Regions from separate parts of the Streptomyces sp. NPDC001480 genome, predicted to be linked through region 3. Evidence: riboswitches for the same ligand, from Rfam matches in the RefSeq annotation. Region 3 holds a riboswitch; each other region holds the start of a gene.
What was found. Region 3 has a riboswitch for thiamine pyrophosphate ahead of ACFY01_RS34370 (thiamine ABC transporter substrate binding subunit). Riboswitches for the same ligand answer to the same signal wherever they lie in the genome.

Region 1 (3,245 bases), on a different contig from region 3:
CGCTGCTCTGTGCGATGGAGAACAGCAGCAGCAGTGGCAGCGCGGCACCCGCATAGGCCAGCACGAGTGTGTTGACCACGGATGCGATGTGGTCGCGGCCGATACGGATGGCCGCGCGGTACAGCCCCCGCCAGCCCATTGACGGATTGGCCTCGTGCAGCTCCCACACGGCCGAGGTCTGCGTCACCGTCACATCGTCCAGGACACCGAGCGAACCGATGATGACACCGGCGAGCAGCAGACCGCTCATGTCGATCGACGGATACAGACCGTGGATCAGACCGGTGCTGTCGTCGGTGTTGCCGGTGAGGGCGGCCCAGCCTATGAACAGCTTGCCGAGGACACCGATCAGGGACAGCGAGATCAGCGTGCCGAGGACCGCCACCGACGTACGGGCCGACAGACCATGGCACATGTAGAGCGCGATCAGCATGATGGCGCTGGCGCCGACCACCGCCACGATCAGCGGGTTCGACCCCTGGAGGATCGCGGGCAGGATGAAGAAGTTGAGGATGAGGAAGCTGATGGCCAGCGCGACCAGCGCCATGACGCCACGCATCCGTCCGACGACCACGACGACGAGTGCGAAGATCCCGGCCAGCAGCGCCATCGGGAAGCGCCGGTTGACGTCGGTCACCGAGTACTGGAGGTCCTTCGGCGCCGAGGGCTCGTAGGCGGCCACGACCTTCTCGCCCTGGTGCAGTTGTCGCGGCTGGTCCGGCTGCACGATCTCCGTGAACGTACGGCCCTTGTCCTTGCCGGTGTCGACCCTGATCGTCGCCTTCTTGCAGGTGCCACTCGTCTCCTGCTGCGCTGAACCGCCCCCGGCTGTGGAGGTGTCGCCGGTCGAGGCGCCTCCGGAGGCGTTCACCGACTTGCAGCTGACCTCGACGACCTTGGCGACCGTAGCCTGCTGGGTCTGCCGGTCGAAGCCGACCCCCGTCCGCTCGTGCGGAGGGGCGCCACCGGGCCAGAGAATCACGAGACCGACCGCTACCGCCGCGGTGAACGGGATCAGAACGGCCGCGATGACCTTGCGCAGATGCTTGGAGACCGGGGCCGCGGGGCCGTGGCTGTGACTGTGGGAGTGCCCGTGTCCCCCGCTGTGCCCGTGCCCTCCGCTGTGCCCGTGCCCTCCGCCGTGTCCGTGCCCTTCACCGGCCTCGCGGCCGAGTTCTGAGCCGTCGCCAGGGCCGTGCCCGTGCGGCGGCTCAGGGGGCGGGTATGGAGACTGCTGTGTCGTGGTCACCGCCCGATCATTGCAAGAACGGGCAGGGGGCACTGTTGACCGCGCCACAAATGACGCTAGCGTGGAGGCACCTTTGCACACGCGGGAGCTCGGAGCACCGGGCTGAGAGGGCGCTGACCTCCGTCTTCGCGATGTTTCACGTGGAACACCGAGAGACGGAAACCGCTGCGTCGACCGCCGAACCTGTTACCGGGTAATGCCGGCGTAGGGAGTAGGTCTCATGACCAACAAGGACGCACGCACGCCTGCCTCCACGCAGCTCTCCAGCGACGGGGAGGCCGGGAAGTCCATCGGCTGGCACAAGGGGTATGTCGAGGGCTCGCGCCCCGACCTGCGCGTGCCGGTCCGTCAGGTGCACCTCACCAACGGGCAGTCGGTCACGCTGTACGACACCTCAGGCCCGTACACCGATCCACTCGTCGAGACCGACGTCCGCAGGGGCCTGTCGCCGCTGCGGGAGAACTGGATCATCGGCCGCGGCGACACCGAGGAGTACGCGGGCCGACCTGTCCGTCCTGAGGACGACGGGATCAAGCACACCTCGCCCCGGGGTGGCCTGCGCAACCTCGACGCGGTCTTCCCCGGACGGCCCCGCCAGCCACGCAGGGGCCGGGACGGCCAGGCGGTCACCCAGCTCGCCTATGCCCGTCGAGGTGAGATCACGCCGGAGATGGAGTTCGTGGCGCTGCGGGAGAACGTTTCTCCCGAGGTCGTCCGCGAGGAGATCGCGGCCGGCCGGGCCGTGCTGCCCGCCAACGTCAACCACCCGGAGATCGAGCCGATGATCATCGGCAAGCGGTTCCTGGTGAAGGTCAACGCCAACATCGGCAACTCGGCGGTGACGTCCTCCATCGAGGAGGAGGTCGAGAAGATGACCTGGGCGACCCGCTGGGGCGCCGACACGGTCATGGACCTGTCCACCGGCCGCAACATCCACACCACCCGCGAGTGGGTGCTGCGCAACTCCCCCGTCCCCATCGGCACGGTGCCGCTCTACCAGGCCCTGGAGAAGGTCGACGGCAAGGCCGAGGAACTGACCTGGGACATCTACAAGGACACGGTCGTCGAACAGGCCGAGCAGGGCGTGGACTACATGACCGTCCACGCCGGCGTGCGTCTGGCGTACGTACCGCTGACCGCGAACCGCAAGACCGGCATCGTCTCGCGCGGCGGCTCCATCATGGCGGCCTGGTGCCTGGCGCACCACAAGGAGTCGTTCCTGTACGAGAACTTCGAGGAACTCTGCGAGATCCTGGCCGCCTACGACGTCACGTACTCGCTGGGCGACGGGCTCCGGCCCGGCTCGATCGCGGACGCCAACGACGAGGCGCAGTTCGCGGAACTCCGAACTCTCGGGGAACTCAACGGGATCGCCAAGCGTTTCAACGTACAGACCATGATCGAGGGCCCGGGACACGTCCCGATGCACAAGATCAAGGAGAACATCGACCTTCAGCAGGAGATCTGCGATGAAGCTCCGTTCTATACGCTCGGCCCGCTGACCACGGACGTCGCGCCGGCGTACGACCACATCACCTCCGGCATCGGTGCCGCGATGATCGCCTGGTGGGGCACGGCGATGCTCTGCTACGTCACGCCCAAGGAGCACTTGGGCCTGCCCAACCGTGACGACGTCAAGACCGGCGTCATCACCTACAAGATCGCCGCCCATGCAGCCGACCTCGCCAAGGGACACCCCGGTGCCCAGGAATGGGACGACGCGCTGTCCGACGCCCGCTTCGAGTTCCGGTGGGAGGACCAGTTCAACCTCGCCCTCGACCCGGACACGGCACGGGAGTTCCACGACGAGACACTTCCGGCCGAGCCCGCCAAGACGGCCCACTTCTGTTCCATGTGCGGGCCGAAGTTCTGCAGCATGAAGATCTCACACGACATCAGGCGTGAACACGGCGGAAGTCAGACCGAGATCGAGGAGGGCATGGCCCAGAAGTCGAAGGAGTTCGCGGCAGCGGGCAACAGGGTGTACCTGCCGATC
Region 2 (3,245 bases), on a different contig from region 3:
GTGTCACCTCGACGCCGAGCTGTTCGGCGATGTCGGGCAGGTTCAGCCAGGCGGGGACGAGAGCATCGATCTTCGCGTCAATCTCGGTCACGGGAACAAGCCTGCCATCTGCCACTGACACTCGGAAGTCAGGCCGGTCCACCTGGGGCGACATCCCAGGTCCCGGGCCTTAAGCCGTGGCGTTCTTCAGCGGCCTCGCCGGGTCGGCCAGCAGCTCCGGCCGCATCGGTGTGCCCGCCTCGATCAGCCGTCGCCCCTGGGCCAGGTCCCTCGGGCGTCCCACGGCGAGCAGGGCCACCAGCCGGTCCTCCTTCAGCCAGCAGACCGTCCACGCGGGGCCGGCCGGATCGCCGCGCCACAGGGTGCGGTCGGCCGCGCCGTGGTGACCGGCGTACTGGACGAAGCGGCCGAACTGCTCGGACCAGAAGTACGGCACGGGGTCGTAGACCGCGGGGGTCTCGTCCATGATGTTCGCGGCGACCGTGCGCGGGCCCTGGAGGGCGTTGTCCCAGTGGTGGACGAGCAGCCGCTCCCCGTACCGCCGGGAGGGGAAGGAGGCGCAGTCGCCGACCGCGTACACGTCCGGGGCCGAGGTCCGCAGGTGCTCGTCGGCCACCACCTCGCCGTGCGCGCCGAGTTCGATGCCGGAGCCGGCCAGCCACGCCGTGGCGGGGCGGGCTCCGATGCCGACGACGACGGCGCCCGCGGGCACCCGTGAGCCGTCGTCGAGCACCACCGCGCCCGGCTCGACGCGCTCCACGCGCGCGTGGGTGCGCAACACGGCGCCGCTGTCGGCGTACCAGGACACCATCGGCGCGGCCACCTCGGCCGGGAGCGCGCCGGCGAGGGGGCGGTCCGCCGCTTCCACGACCGTGACCGCGCAGCCCGCCTCGCGGGCCGCCGTGGCGAACTCGGCGCCGATCCAGCCCGCGCCGACGACCACGATGTCGTGCTGCCGGGCGAGTACCGGCCGCAGCCGTTCGGCGTCGTCGAGGGTGCGCAGCAGGTGCACGCCGGGCACGCCCTCCGTGCCCGGCAGCCGGATCGGTTCGGCGCCGGTGGCCAGGACCAGCACGTCGTACGGCACGGGCCCGGCCTCGGTGTCGACCTCGTGCTCGCCCGGGCGCACGCCCAGCGCCTCACGGCCGAGCAGGAGTTCGATGCCGAGCGCCTCGAAGTCGACGTCGAAGGCGGAGCCCTCGGCCTTGCCGAGCAGCACCGCCTTGGACAGCGGCGGCCGGTCGTACGGCTGGTGCGGTTCGGCGCCGATCAGCGTCACGGTGCCCCGGAAACCCTGCTCGCGCAGGGCGACCGCGGTCTGCACCCCGGCCATGCCCGCGCCGACGACGACCACGCGCCGCGCCTGTGACGTGCCCTGTTCCCGCGTCTGCTCGCTCACTCGATCACCATAGTCAACTGACTCTTCGTCAGTCAGGGGGCGTGCTCAGTGACCTGCTCCACAACGCTCGTACCCGCTCCGGGCTGCGATTCCCACTCCCAGGTCTCCTCCAGCCGCACCCTGCCGTCGGGCAGCTCGACGACGGTGGACGCGCAGTGTCCGCCGGAGGTGGTGCCGTCCCGCTTCAGCTGCACGTACCGGAAGTCCAGCCGGTCCCCCTCCCGGGTGCCCACGAGACACCCGCGTACGACATCGCCGCCCGCGTAGTCGGCCCAGATCTCGCCGTCCTTCTCGTGGTACGCGAACCGGGTGCGCGTACCCACCTGTCCCGGGGCCTGGTCCGCGACGGGGGCGAGGATCAGACCGTCGAGCGAGCGGGCCATCGGCGGAGGCCTCCTTACAAGTCAGGTGCTCTGCGGGCTAGGGTGGCCACCGTACAAGCACTCGCGGGAGCCCGGACGCACCGGGCTGAGAGGGAGGCTGGCGGCCTCCGACCGTACGAACCTGATCCGGGTCATGCCGGCGAAGGGAGGGGCTGGACGCCCATGCCGTCACGTACGTCCGACGTCCTCGTCATCGGGGGCGGCATCATCGGCCTGGTCACCGCCTGGCGGGCCGCGCAGCGCGGCCTGGCGACGGCCGTGGTGGACCCGGAGCCGGGCGGCGGCGCAGCCCAGGTGGCGGCCGGGATGCTGGCCGCCGTCACGGAGCTGCACCACGGCGAGCAGACGCTGCTCGGCCTGAACCTGGCGTCGGCCCGCCGCTATCCGGACTTCGCGGCCGAGCTGACCGAGCTCACCGGCCTGGACCTCGGCTACCGCAGATGCGGCACGCTCGCCGTCGCGCTGGACGCCGACGACCGCGCCCACCTGCGCGAACTGCACGCCCTTCAGCACCGGTCGGGCCTGGAGTCGGAGTGGCTGTCCGGACGGGAGTGCCGGCGTCTCGAACCGATGCTCGCGCCGGGGGTGCGCGGCGGGCTCCGGGTGGACGGCGACCACCAGATCGACCCGCGCAGGCTGGCGGCCGCGCTGCTCGCCGCCTGCGAGCGGGCCGGGGTGGTCTTCCACCGGGTGTGGGCCGAGCGCTTGGACGTCGTACGGGACCGGGCGGCCGGCGTCACCGCCTCGGACGGCGGCGAGTTGCGCGCGGGCCAGGTGGTACTGGCCGCCGGAAGCCTGAGCGGGCGGCTCGCGGGCCTGCCCGAGGACGTGCTGCCGCCGGTGCGGCCGGTGAAGGGCCAGGTGGTGCGGCTGACCGTGCCGCAGCGGTACGCGCCGTTCCTCAGCCGGACCGTACGTGCCGTGGTGCGCGGCAGCCACGTCTACCTGGTGCCCCGGGAGAACGGCGAGCTGGTCGTCGGGGCCACCAGCGAGGAGCTGGGCTGGGACACGACGGTGACCGCGGGCGGGGTGTACCAGCTGCTGCGCGACGCGCACGAGCTGGTGCCCGGCATCACCGAGCTGCCGCTCACCGAGACCCGGGCCGGACTGCGGCCCGGCTCACCCGACAACGCGCCGCTGCTCGGCCCGACCGGTCTGGACGGGCTGCTGCTGGCCACCGGGCACTACCGCAACGGCGTGCTGCTCACGCCCGTCACCGGGGACGCCCTGGCGCACGCCCTGACCACCGGTGAACTGCCCGAGGAGGCCCGCCCGTTCACCCTCAAGCGCTTCGGCAAGGCACTCACGGAGCAGCCCGCATGAACAGCCCCGTCACCATTTCCGTCAACGGAGAGCGCCGGGAGATCGCCCCCGGCACCGCTCTCGACACCCTCGTGAAGTCCCTCACCGCGGCGCCGCGCGGAGTGGCCGCCGCGCTCAACGAAACCGTCGTCCCGCGCGCG
Region 3 (3,245 bases):
CGCGGCGGCCACCGCGGGCGCGAGGGCGGGCAGCGTCACCTTCCGCCAGGCGCGCAGCGCGGACGCCCCCAGCATCCGGGCGGCCTCCTCCTGCCGCGGGTCGAGCTGCGCCCACAGTCCGCCCACGGTCCGTACGACGACCGCGTAGTTGAAGAACACGTGCGCCAGCAGGATCGCCCACACGGTGGTGTCCAGCCGCACGCCCCACAGTTCGTCCAGCAGCCCGCCGCGCCCCAGCAGCGCGAGGAAGGCGGTGCCGGCGACGACGGTCGGCAGCACGAACGGAACCGTGACGACGGCCCGCAGCACCTGCTTGCCGGGAAAGTCCAGGCGGGCGAAGGCGTAGGCGGCGGGCAGCGCGATCAGCAGGGTGAGCGCGGTGGAGGCCAGCGCCTGCCAGGTGGTGAACCACAGCACGTGCCGGATGTCCGGCTGGGTGACGACGTCCGCCATCCGCCCGAACTGCCAGACGCCGTCCACCTTCAGCCCGCGGGCGACGATCGCGGCCACGGGCCAGGCGAAGAACACCGAGAAGAACGCGACGGGCAGCGCCATCAGCCCGAGCCGCGCCGCCGTCCCCCGCCTGGGCACGGCTACTTCAGTACGAGAGACGTCCACGACTTGACCCACTGGTCACGATGGGCGGCGATCTTCTCGGGAGCCATGGTCTCGGGGGACTTGGCCTGCGGGCCGTACTTGACGAAGTCCGGCGGCACCTGGGCGCCCTCGCGCACCGGGTAGACGAACATGTTGAGCGGCATGTCGTCCTGGAACTCCTTGGTGAGCAGGAAGTCGAGGAACGCCTTGCCGCCCTTGGTGTTCCCCGCGTTGCTCAGCAGCCCCGCGTACTCGGTCTGCCGGAAGCAGGTGCCGTACGACACCCCGGTCGGGGCGGTGCTGGGCCGCTTCTTGGCGTAGATCACCTCGGCGGGCGGCGAGGAGGCGTACGACACCACGAGCGGCCGGTCGCCGCCGGCCTTTCTGCCCCCGGAGGAGCCGGAGAACTCCTGGGAGTAGGCCTGCTCCCAGCCGTCGACGACCTTCACGCCGTTGTCCTTGAGCTTCTTCCAGTAACCCTGCCAGCCCCCGTCTCCGTACTGGGCGGCACTGCCGAGCAGGAAGCCCAGGCCGGGCGAGGAGGTGGCCGCGTTCTCGGTGACGAGGAGGTTCTTGTACGCGGGCTCGGCGAGGTCGGCGAAGGACTTCGGCGGAGTGAGCTTGTGCTGGTCGAAGTACGCCTTGTCGTAGTTGACGCAGATGTCGCCGGTGTCGATGGGCGTGACCCGGTGCTTGTCCTGGTCGACGCGGTACTGGGGCAGGACCAGGTCGGAGCCCTTGGGCCGGTACGACTGGAACAGCCCGTTGTCGAGGGCCCGGGACAGCAGCGTGTTGTCGACGCCGAAGAAGACGTCGCCCTGCGGGTGGTCCTTGGTCAGGATCGCCTTGTTGACGGCCTGACCCGCGTCGCCGTCATTCAGGACCCTGAGCTTGTACCCGGACTGCTTCTCGAAGTCCTTCTGCACGCTCTTCGACACGGCCCACGAGTCGTGGCTGACGAGGGTGACGGTCCTGGAGTCCGCCGAACCCCCGCCGTTCGACGACCCGCACCCCGTCAGAGCGGGCAGCGCCACGAGGCCGAGCCCGACGGCCACGGCCACGAAGGTCTTGTTGTGCACTGGATTCCTCCTGGGGTTGACCAGGAAGAGACGCGGCCCTGCCCGGGACCCGCGGAGGATTCCGCCGGTCCCGGGCAGGGCGCAACAGCTCGAGTGATGACCGAACTCCCTACCCAGAATGACCTGGGCGAGGTTCAGAGGGTCTGCGGCCCGGTTGCCGCACTCTCAGCGCTGTGGCGCTCCCCTGTCGGAATATGAAGATGTACTTACGGCCGACAGACTACCGCTCGGTGGCCGCCAGCTGACCACAGGCTCCGTCGATCTCCTGCCCACGGGTGTCCCGGATGGTGACGGGCACACCATGGGCGGCGATGGCCTCCACGAACGCCTTCTCGTCCTCCGGCCGCGAGGCGGTCCACTTGGACCCCGGCGTCGGGTTCAGCGGAATCAGATTGACGTGCACGGGCTTGCCCCTGAGCAGCCGTCCGAGCCGGTCACCGCGCCAGGCCTGGTCGTTGATGTCCCGGATCAGCGCGTACTCGATGGACAGCCGCCGGCCGGACCTGGCGCTGTACTCGAAGCCGGCGTCCAGCACCTCGCGCACCTTCCAGCGCGTGTTCACGGGTACGAGGGTGTCGCGCAGCTCGTCGTCGGGCGCGTGCAGCGAGATCGCGAGCCGGCACTTGAAGCCCTCGTCGGAGAACCGGTGGATCGCCGGGACGAGCCCGACGGTGGAGACGGTGATGCCGCGCTGCGACAGCCCGAGCCCGTCCGGCTCGGGATCGGTGAGCGCCCGGATGGCACCCACCACGCGCTTGTAGTTGGCGAGCGGCTCGCCCATCCCCATGAAGACGATGTTGGACAGCCGCGCCGGCCCGCCGGGCACCTCTCCGTCCCTGAGCGCCCGCATCCCGTCCACGATCTGGTGGACGATCTCGGCGGTGGACAGGTTACGGTCGAGCCCCGCCTGCCCGGTCGCGCAGAACGGGCAGTTCATCCCGCAGCCCGCCTGCGAGCTGATGCACATGGTGACCCGGTCCGGGTACCGCATCAGCACCGACTCGACGAGCGTCCCGTCGAACAGCCGCCACAGCGTCTTGCGGGTGGTGCCCTGGTCGGTCGACAGGTGCCGCACCACCGTCATCAGCTCCGGCAGCAGCGCCTCCCGCAGCTTGGCGCGCGAACCGGCGGGGATGTCCGTCCACTGCTCCGGGTCGTGCGCGTACCGCGCGAAGTAGTGCTGCGAGAGCTGCTTGGCACGAAACGGCTTCTCCCCGACCTCGGCCACCGCCTCCTTGCGCTCGGCAGGCGTGAGATCAGCGAGATGCCGCGGCGGCTTCTTGGCTCCGCGCGGGGCGACGAAAGTGAGTTCTCCGGGCTTAGGCATGGCCATACCAGTGTCGCAGATCGAATCGGGTGGCCTGCGACTGTCGCCTGTCTCCCGATAGCCCTGGTGGCGGTCGGCCTGCTCGGCTGCTCGGGGGGTGCTGACGCGCTGTGCCGTGTGGCTGCCGAGGGCTGTTGCCGGTGTCTGTGACAGTGCCGAGCATGATCCTGCAAAAAATCGCGGTGGCGCTCGGTGCCGCGGGCTGCCTGGTGCTGCCCTGCGCGACGGCCGCCCACGCCCAT

Region 1: it holds a riboswitch for thiamine pyrophosphate, as region 3 does, so the genes downstream of both, thiC (phosphomethylpyrimidine synthase ThiC) here and ACFY01_RS34370 (thiamine ABC transporter substrate binding subunit) in region 3, are expected to answer to the same signal.
Region 2: it holds a riboswitch for thiamine pyrophosphate, as region 3 does, so the genes downstream of both, thiO (glycine oxidase ThiO) here and ACFY01_RS34370 (thiamine ABC transporter substrate binding subunit) in region 3, are expected to answer to the same signal.

What each region holds. Positions count from the first base shown of each region.
Region 1 is NZ_JBIAVX010000013.1:88,781-92,025, forward strand. Features, by position in the region: gene ACFY01_RS30515 (YibE/F family protein) at 1-1,249, opposite strand, end outside; TPP riboswitch at 1,321-1,477, shown strand; gene thiC (phosphomethylpyrimidine synthase ThiC) at 1,470-3,245, shown strand, end outside.
Region 2 is NZ_JBIAVX010000003.1:429,031-432,275, forward strand. Features, by position in the region: gene ACFY01_RS09235 (Rv2175c family DNA-binding protein) at 1-91, opposite strand, end outside; gene ACFY01_RS09240 (NAD(P)/FAD-dependent oxidoreductase) at 170-1,399, opposite strand; gene ACFY01_RS09245 (hypothetical protein) at 1,432-1,782, opposite strand; TPP riboswitch at 1,836-1,947, shown strand; gene thiO (glycine oxidase ThiO) at 1,945-3,105, shown strand; gene thiS (sulfur carrier protein ThiS) at 3,102-3,245, shown strand, end outside.
Region 3 is NZ_JBIAVX010000016.1:159,389-162,633, forward strand. Features, by position in the region: gene ACFY01_RS34365 (ABC transporter permease) at 1-555, opposite strand, end outside; gene ACFY01_RS34370 (thiamine ABC transporter substrate binding subunit) at 594-1,676, opposite strand; TPP riboswitch at 1,765-1,872, opposite strand; gene rlmN (23S rRNA (adenine(2503)-C(2))-methyltransferase RlmN) at 1,897-3,003, opposite strand; gene ACFY01_RS34380 (chaplin) at 3,165-3,245, shown strand, end outside.